Linked DNA regions of Lichenihabitans psoromatis. The protein of the gene in region 1 interacts with the protein of each later gene in a pairwise test. Links are inferred from orthologs where the notes say so. Each region holds a gene or a part of one and is shown on either strand. Other genes may lie near its edges.

Region 1 (3,969 bases):
TCGAAGCGCCTTGCGGGCAATCGAAGCCGGTGGATCATCGGCGAAAAAATGCACACCCGCCACCAGCGCGTCCTTGGTGAGGACGAGCTCCTGCCCGGCCGACACCCCCAGCAACCCCGCATCGTCGCGTAACTCCAGCGCGGCTGGCCCGGCCAGCGGCGCAAAGAAACGCGCGATGAGATCGTCTTCGGACACTTGTGTCATACGTTTTCGACCGCGACGACGCCCGGCACCGCCTTCAAGGCGCCAGCCATCAGGGGCGACAGGCTGAACTTGCCCGGCAGCTTGACCTCCACCTCACGGAGGCCATCGTCCATCATGACGACAAATGAGACCTCGCCATCGCCCTTTTTATCGAGGCGGCTCGCAATCGTGGCGAGTGGCGCGACATCCCGCACGTGGATACGCAGCCCTTTCTGCGCTCGATGAGCCGCTTGATCGAGCCCCTCGGCCGTGAGAATGCGGCAACGCACCTCGTCGCCTTCAGCGCTAGCCTGCACCGTGATCAACACGGCGGATCCCTTTTCGAACAGGTCGCGATGCTCGTTCAGGGTCTCTTGGAACATGATCGCTTCATATTGACCCGACGCGTCCGACAGATTGACGATGCCGATCTTGTTGCCGGATTTCGTCCGGCGCTCCATCCGGTCGAGCACGGTCGCGGCAAGGCGCGCGCTCGTCGCACCGCCCTTCACGGCACGCGAGAACTCCGCCCAACGCTGGATGCGGAGCCGCTTGAGAATGGCTTCGTAGTCGTCGAGGGGATGACCCGACAGAAAGAATCCAACCGCATCGAACTCCCGGCGCAATCGCTCGGCTGCGGGCCACGCATCGGCCAGCGGTAAGCGGAAGGCGCTTTCGACGTCGGAGGCGCCGAATAAAGCACTCTGGCCGGCGCGGCGCTCGTCGCCCGCACGCGTCGCCATGCCGAGCACTTGTTCCACTCCGGCAAAGACGCGCGCCCGATCCGTCTCGAACTCATCGAAGGCGCCGGCGGCCGCAAGGCTCTCGAGCACCTTTTTGTTGACGTCGCGAGAGGTCAGCCGCAACGCAAAATCGGCGAGCGAGCTGAAGCGTTTGCTCCCCCGCGCCGCGACGATGGCGGCGATCTGCCCTTCCCCCGCGCCCTTGATGGCCGACAAAGCGTAGACGATGGCGGGCGGATCGTCCCGCGTGACGTCGAAATCGACACCGGACCGGTTCACCGAAGGTGGTTCGACCTTGATGCCGAGCCGCCGCGCCTCGTTGCGAAATTCTGACAGCTTGTCGGTGTTGGCTTTATCGAGCGTCATTGAGGCGGCGAGAAACTCGACCGGATAATTGGCTTTCAGATAAGCAGTTTGATAGGCGATCAAGGCATAGGCGGCGGCGTGGCTTTTGTTGAAGCCGTAATCGGCAAATTTGGCCAGAAGATCGAAGATCGTATTGGCCGTTTCGGTCTTGACGCCGCGCTCGACAGCACCGCTCACGAAGCGATCGCGCTGCGCGTCCATCTCGGCCTTGATCTTCTTGCCCATCGCGCGGCGCAGCATATCGGCCTCGCCGAGCGAATAACCCGACAGCATCTGGGCGGCCTGCATCACCTGTTCCTGATAGATGATGACGCCATGCGTCTCCTTCAGCACCGCCTCGAGTTTTGGATGCGGATATTCGGCGACTTCCTCGCCAAGCTTTCGGGCGCAATAGACCGGAATATTGGCCATCGGACCCGGCCGGTAGAGGGCCACGAGCGCGATCAGATCCTCGAACCGATCAGCGCGCATGTCGACCAGGGCTTTTCGCATTCCGACGCTTTCCAGCTGGAACACGCCGACCGTTTCGCCCCGTCCGAGCATGGCATAGGTTTTAACGTCGTCGATCGGGATGGCCGACAGATCGACCTTGATGCCGCGTTGGGCGATGAGTGTCACGGCCGTCTGCAGAACCGTCAGGGTTTTCAAACCCAGAAAGTCGAATTTGACCAGACCGGCCGGCTCGACCCATTTCATGTTGAACTGCGTTGCCGGCATATCCGACTTCGGGTCGCGATAGAGCGGCACGAGCTCATCGAGGGGGCGGTCGCCGATCACGATACCGGCCGCATGGGTCGAGGCATTGGAATAGAGCCCCTCCAGCGTCTTCGAGATCGACAAAAGACGCTCCACCCGCGGTTCGGTCTCGGCGGCTTCCTGCAGACGCGGCTCGCTCTCGACAGCCTGGGCCAAGGTCACCGGGTTAGCCGGATTCTGCGGCACCAGCTTAGCGAGCTTATCGACCTGCCCGAGCGGCATTTCGAGCACCCGCCCGACGTTGCGGAGCACGCCCCGCGCCAAAAACGACCCGAACGTGATGATCTGCGCCACGCGATCGACCCCGTAGCGTTGCCGCACATAGGCAATGACCTCGTCCCGCCGGTTCTGGCAAAAGTCGATGTCGAAATCCGGCATCGAAATGCGTTCGGGATTGAGAAAGCGCTCGAACAAGAGCCCGAAGCGCAGGGGGTCGAGGTCGGTAACGGTCAGCGCATAAGCCACGAGCGACCCTGCGCCCGACCCGCGCCCCGGGCCGACCGGAATGTCATGCGCCTTCGCCCATTTGATGAAATCCGCGACGATCAGAAAGTAGCCCGGAAACTTCATATTGATGATGACGTCGAGCTCAAACGCAAGCCGCTGGCGGTAGACGTCTTCGCTCATGCCGGGCGCGGTGCCATGGCTGGCGAGCCGCGCATCGAGCCCCTGCTCGGCCTGCTGGCGGAGGGCCGCCACTTCGTCGAGCGGCTCGCCATTCAGCGCGGTGAAGTTCGGGAGGATCGGCTTCCGGGTTCGCGGCCGGTAGGAGCAGCGCTGCGCGATCTCCACCGTATGAGCGGTGGCTTCCGGAAGGTCGCCGAAGAGAGCCAGCATTTCAGCACGCGTCTTGAACCGATGCTCCGCCGACAATTGGCGTCGATTTGGCGTGCCGAGGACGGCGCCTTCGGAGATGCAGATCAGCGCGTCATGGGCCTCATGATCGGCCTGCGTGGCGAAGAATGGCTCGTTGGTGGCGACGAGGCGCAGGTCCCGACGATAAGCCAGATCGATGAGTTGCGGCTCGACCCGTCGCTCCTCGTCGAGAGAATGACGCTGGAGTTCCACGTAAAGACGATCATCGCCGAACAGGCTGACGAGACGATCGAGCCTCTGTGCCGCATTATCGGCTCGATCGACGGCGAACAACCGATCGATGGGACCGGAGGGCCCACCCGTCAGCGCGATCAAGCCAGCATGGCTTTCCGACAGGCGCTGGAAACTCACATGCGGCGGCTCGCCAGGTGTCGGATCGAGATAGGCCCGCGATGCGATCCGCATGAGATTGGCGTAGCCGACCTCAGTGGCACCGAGCAAGACGATGGCGCCTCGACCCGCCTTGGCCACATCGAAGCGCCCTGCAACGGCCGCTCCATCGCCGAAATCAACGACGATCTGAAGGCCGACGATCGGCTGAATGCCTTCCTTGGATAATTTCTCAGAAAACTCGAGCGCGCCGAACAGGTTATTGCTGTCTGTGATCGCCAGAGCCGGCATGCGATCCTGCGCCGCGAGCTTCGCGAGCTTGCCAATGGTCAGCGCGCCTTCGCGCAAGGAAAACGACGAATGCACATGAAGGTGCACGAAACCAGGCTCGTTCGTATCCGCAACCAAAACATGATCCTTCAAAGGCAACCCGGTTCCGCCACCGCGGCGCCGGTCACTACTTTGACCGCCGATCGGCGACGCGTCGAGCGTTAGGCCGGCTCGTCAACAGAAAGCTGACATGCGCTTGGAGGCCGAACATCGCTCGATCGCCGCTTGATCGACCGACACCGGATCAACTCCCCCTCAAAATATCCAAGCCATGGTTCCGGGGTTCGCCAGGATCGCCACGCCAGACAGGAATGCGGCGAGGCATGCGAGCTCGATCACGTCTTCAAACAAGGCACGAACCATGGGTCTCTCCTCCGCTTTCAAA
Region 2 (4,774 bases), 1.7 Mb from region 1 along the record:
TGGTACGACAACGAGTGGGGCTTTTCGAACCGCATGGCCGACACGGCCGTGGCTATGGCCAAACTCATCTGATCGACCCTATACGGACCTCCGCTTCGGCGGAGGCCCGGGCAAGGGACCACTCGGGTGCCCCATGCCGCCAGCGGAGGCGAGCCGGGCATTGTTCACGTTCGAGGCAACCACCATGGCCGATTTCAAGACGCTTCATGACGCGCCATTTGCGGGCAAGCGCGTGCTGGTCCGCGTCGATCTCAACGTGCCGGTCGAGAATGGCGTCGTCAGCGACACGACCCGCATCGAGCGCGTCGTCCCGACCATTCGGACCATCGCCGATAAGGGCGGCAAGGTAATCCTGCTGGCTCATTTCGGACGACCCAAGGCCGGTCCGGACGAGGCCAATTCGCTAAACTTTCTAACCACCTATCTGGCCGATCATCTCGGCCACCCGGTTGCTTTCGCGCCGCATGGCATCGAGGCTTCGTCCCGCGCCATCGCGGCGATGCAGCCCGGCGATGTGCTGCTGCTCGAAAATACCCGCTTCCACTCAGGCGAGGAAAAGAACGACCCGGATTTCGTCACCGCGCTGGCGGCCCTCGGCGACGTCTACGTCAACGATGCCTTCTCGGCCGCGCACCGCGCCCATGCCACGACCGAGGGTCTTGCCCGCAAACTGCCGGCTTATGCGGGCCATAGCATGACGGCTGAACTCGAGGCGCTGTCGAAGGCACTCGACCGGCCGGATCGCCCCGTCGCGGCGATCGTCGGTGGCGCCAAGGTCTCGACCAAACTCGAATTGCTCGGCAACCTCGTCAAGAAAGTCGATATTCTGATCATCGGCGGCGGCATGGCCAATACCTTCCTGGCCGCGCAGGGCAAGGCGGTCGGGAAATCGCTTTGCGAACACGATTTGCTCGACACCGCCCGCAAAATTCTGGCCGAAGCCGGCGCGTGCGAGATCGTCTTGCCGGTCGATGCCGTCGTGGCGAAAGAATTCAAAGCCAACGCGCCGTCGCGCGCCGTGTCGGTCGATGCCGTCGAGGCCGACGACATGATGCTCGACACGGGGCCGACATCAATCGAAAACGTCGCCTCCATCCTCCGCCGCACCAAGACGCTGGTCTGGAACGGGCCGTTCGGAGCGTTCGAGATGAAACCGTTCGACGCTGGCACCATGGCGATCGCGAAGCAGGCGGCCGCCATGACACAGGCTGGCGATCTGGTGACCATCGCGGGCGGCGGCGATACCGTGTCGGCCCTGAACGCGGCCGGTGTCGCGGCGGAGTTTACTTATATCTCCACCGCCGGCGGTGCTTTTCTCGAATGGCTGGAAGGCAAGACCTTGCCGGGCGTCCACGCCTTGCGGAACCACTGACCACAGTCGACTTCAAGGCGGGGAGGCGGCCATGATGGTCGTGGGCCTGACCGGCTCGATCGGCATGGGCAAATCGACCACCGCCGCGATGATCCGCGAGGCCGGCGTACCAGTCTTCGACGCCGATGCGGCAGTGCATGACCTTTATCGCGGCGAGGCGGCCGCCGTGGTAGAGGCCGCTTTTCCGGGTGTCGCGCGCGACGGGGCGATCGACCGGGCAGCGTTGGGCAAGAGGGTGCTCGGCGATGCGGCGGCCCTCGCTCGGCTGGAAGCCATCGTGCATCCGCTCGTCTTGGCGAGACGACGCGCCTTCCTGGCCGCCGCCGAGAAGGCGGGGGTGTCGCTCGTGGTGCTCGATATCCCGCTTCTGTTCGAGACGGGGGCCGACAAGGACGTCGATGCCGTGATCGTCGTGTCGGCACCGGAAACGGTGCAAAACGCGCGGGTTCTGGCTCGCCCTGGCATGACCGAGGCCCGCTTTTCGGCCATAAAGGCCAAGCAGATGCCGGATGCGGAGAAACGCAGCCGCGCCGATTACGTGATCGAGACGGGGGAGGGCCTTCCGGCCGCCCGACATCGCGTCGATGCCGTGCTGGCCGCGCTGCGCCGTAAATCAGGTGAGGGGCCGACGCATGCGTGAGATCGTTCTCGATACGGAAACGACCGGGCTGGACCCCTTCAAGGGCGACCGGCTGGTCGAGATCGCCGGGATCGAACTCATCAACTCGATCCCGTCCGGGCGCGAGTATCATACCTACATCAACCCGCAACGCGACATGCCGGACGATGCGTTTCGCGTTCATGGCCTCTCGGCCGAGTTCCTCTCAGGCTATCGGCTTTTTCACGAGGTGGCGGACGAGTTTCTGGATTTCGTGCAGGACGCACGGCTCGTGATCCATAATGCCGAATTCGACATGCGCTTCATCAATAGCGAATTGAAGACGCTGGCGCGACCGCCGATCGGCATGGAGATGGTGCTGGATACGCTGGCGCTGGCGCGCCGTCGTCATCCGGGTGCCGCCAATTCGCTCGATGCGCTCTGCCAGCGCTACAAGATCGACAACACCCGCCGCGTGAAACATGGCGCCCTGGTCGACGCGCAGATCCTGGCCGAGGTCTATGCCGAATTGCAGGGTGGCCGGCAGACCTCGCTCGGCCTCGCGACCCAGGTGGTTGTGCTGCGCGGCGACGCGCATGCGGCCCAGATGCGGCGGCCGCGCCCGCTGCGGCCTGTCATCACGGCTGCCGAGCGCGAGGCTCATGCGGCTTTTATCGCAAGCCTCGGCGGCGAGCCGATTTGGCTCGGCTATCGGCAGCCGCCAGCGGCCGAAACCGTGTCCGTGCCAGAGCGCTCGCTCATCTCGGCCTGACGCAGCCTCCATCGCGGCCCCTCTTGTGGCGTGGTCGTGTTGCTTGTATGACCACCTGCGGCTCCCGCGATCGGGAGCTCTGGTGAAGGCGTCTCGTGGCTCATTTGGCCCAAAATGATTCGGTGATCGGGGTCCGCAACGCGGCCCGAGCGGATCTGCGCCTGCCGTTCGCCGCTGCAGCCGCTTTCCTTCTTCAGATCCTGCTTCTTAGCCGCCCCTGAGGGCCGGCCGGGCCTTTGGCCTGGGCGCTCAGGGGATGCAGGTCTCGGCAGATTTCGAGCCCGACGCAGAGGCGAGGGCCAGCACGCTTTGAAGGATCACCCCATGTCACAATCTGAACCGCAGCATCAGTCGGCCACGCCGGCACGCGACCATATCGTCATTTTCGACACGACCCTGCGGGACGGGGAGCAATCCCCGGGCGCCACCATGACGTTCGAGGATAAACTCAGCGTCGCGGCCTTGCTCGACGAGATGGGCGTCGACGTCATCGAGGCAGGCTTTCCGATCGCCTCCGAGGGGGACTTCGAAGCCGTGTCGGAGATCGCCCGCCGCACCAAGCGCGCCACGGTGGCGGGGCTGGCCCGCGCCATCGAGGGCGACATCGCCCGCGCCGGAGCGGCCGTGCGCCATGCCGTCAAGCCGCGCATCCACACCTTCGTGTCGACCTCGCCGATCCATCTCGCCCATCAGATGCGGAAGACCCAGGACGAGGTGCTGCAGATCATTACCCGCACGGTGGCCCAGGCGCGCGGCCTCGTCGACGACGTCGAATGGTCCGCCATGGACGCGACCCGCACGCCGATCGACTATCTGTGCCGTTGCGTCGAAGCCGCGATCCGGGCCGGTGCCACGACCATCAACCTGCCCGATACGGTGGGTTATGCGCTGCCCGACGAATATAAGGCGATGTTCCAGTCGGTTCGCGAACGCGTCCCGGGTGCCGATGCGGTGATCTTCTCGGTCCATTGCCACAACGACCTCGGCTTGGCGGTCGCCAACACCTTGGCGGGGATCGACGGCGGCGCCCGGCAGGTCGAATCCACCATCAACGGCATCGGCGAGCGGGCCGGCAATGCGGCGCTCGAGGAGGTCGTGATGGCGATCCGAACGCGCGGCGACGTCTTGAACCTGTCGACCGCAATCGACAGCACGATGTTGACCCGCGCCTCCAAGCTCGTGTCGGCCGTCACCTCATTCCCGGTGCAATACAACAAGGCGATCGTCGGCCGAAATGCATTCGCGCATGAAAGCGGCATTCATCAGGACGGGATGCTGAAGGATGCCTCGACTTACGAGATCATGACGCCGGAAAGCGTTGGCGTCTCCAAGACCTCGCTGGTGATGGGCAAACATTCGGGCCGCCACGCCTTCAAGGAAAAACTGCGCGAGATGGGCTATGTGCTCGGCGACAATGCCATCGAGGACGCCTTCAAGCGCTTCAAGGATTTGGCCGACCGCAAGAAGACGGTCTACGACGAGGATCTCGCGGCTCTGGTCGACGACGAGATCGGCAGCGCGCACGAGCGGATCCGCCTCGTCGCCTTGACCGTGATCGCCGGCACGATGGGCCCGCAATCCGCGACCCTGACGCTCGATATCGAGGGCACGCATACGACGCGTCAGGCGACCGGCAACGGTCCGGTCGACGCGATCTTCAATGCCATCCGCTCGATCGTGCCGCATGAAGCGGGGCTCGATCTCTATCAGGTTCATGCCGTGACCGAGGGGACAGACGCCCAGGCCGAAGTCTCGATCCGGCTCATCCAGGGCAGCCGCTCCGCCACGTCCAAGGGCGCCGATCCGGATACGCTGGTGGCCTCCGCCCGCGCCTATATCGGCGCGCTCAACAAGATCCTGGCGATGCGCGCCGCCACGCCCGACGTTTTGGCGGCGGGCTGAGGATCGAGGCCAGCAAAACCAAGTGTCCGGCGGCATTTCTTTCGAAAGCGGCTGGACACCCCTGCCGGTCCTTGCTACATGGCACCTCCTGCTTGCAACGGCGAGCAGCGTGATGGGCGCTTAGCTCAGT

The links.
Region 2: the proteins of dnaE (region 1) and dnaQ interact in binary tests that used the Escherichia coli proteins (3 or more experiments, as listed by UniProt). The link is inferred for Lichenihabitans psoromatis from one-to-one orthologs.

Annotation. Positions count from the first base shown.
Region 1 is NZ_CP036515.1:3,295,678-3,299,646, reverse strand. It holds dnaE (DNA polymerase III subunit alpha), read right to left. Parts: upstream 3,663-3,969; coding sequence 201-3,662; downstream 1-200. Other genes in the region: thiL (thiamine-phosphate kinase), read right to left, coding at 1-204. UniProt on the Escherichia coli protein: DNA polymerase III is a complex, multichain enzyme responsible for most of the replicative synthesis in bacteria. This DNA polymerase also exhibits 3' to 5' exonuclease activity. The alpha chain is the DNA polymerase catalytic subunit.
Region 2 is NZ_CP036515.1:1,627,437-1,632,210, forward strand. Bases 890-3,873 are described here. They hold dnaQ (DNA polymerase III subunit epsilon), read left to right. Parts: upstream 890-2,004; coding sequence 2,005-2,742; downstream 2,743-3,873. Other genes in these bases: EY713_RS07560 (phosphoglycerate kinase), read left to right, coding at 890-1,372; coaE (dephospho-CoA kinase), read left to right, coding at 1,404-2,012; EY713_RS07575 (2-isopropylmalate synthase), read left to right, coding at 3,067-3,873. Also shown: gap (type I glyceraldehyde-3-phosphate dehydrogenase), read left to right, coding at 1-72; more of EY713_RS07560, read left to right, coding at 185-889; more of EY713_RS07575, read left to right, coding at 3,874-4,644. UniProt on the Escherichia coli protein: DNA polymerase III is a complex, multichain enzyme responsible for most of the replicative synthesis in bacteria. The epsilon subunit contain the editing function and is a proofreading 3'-5' exonuclease.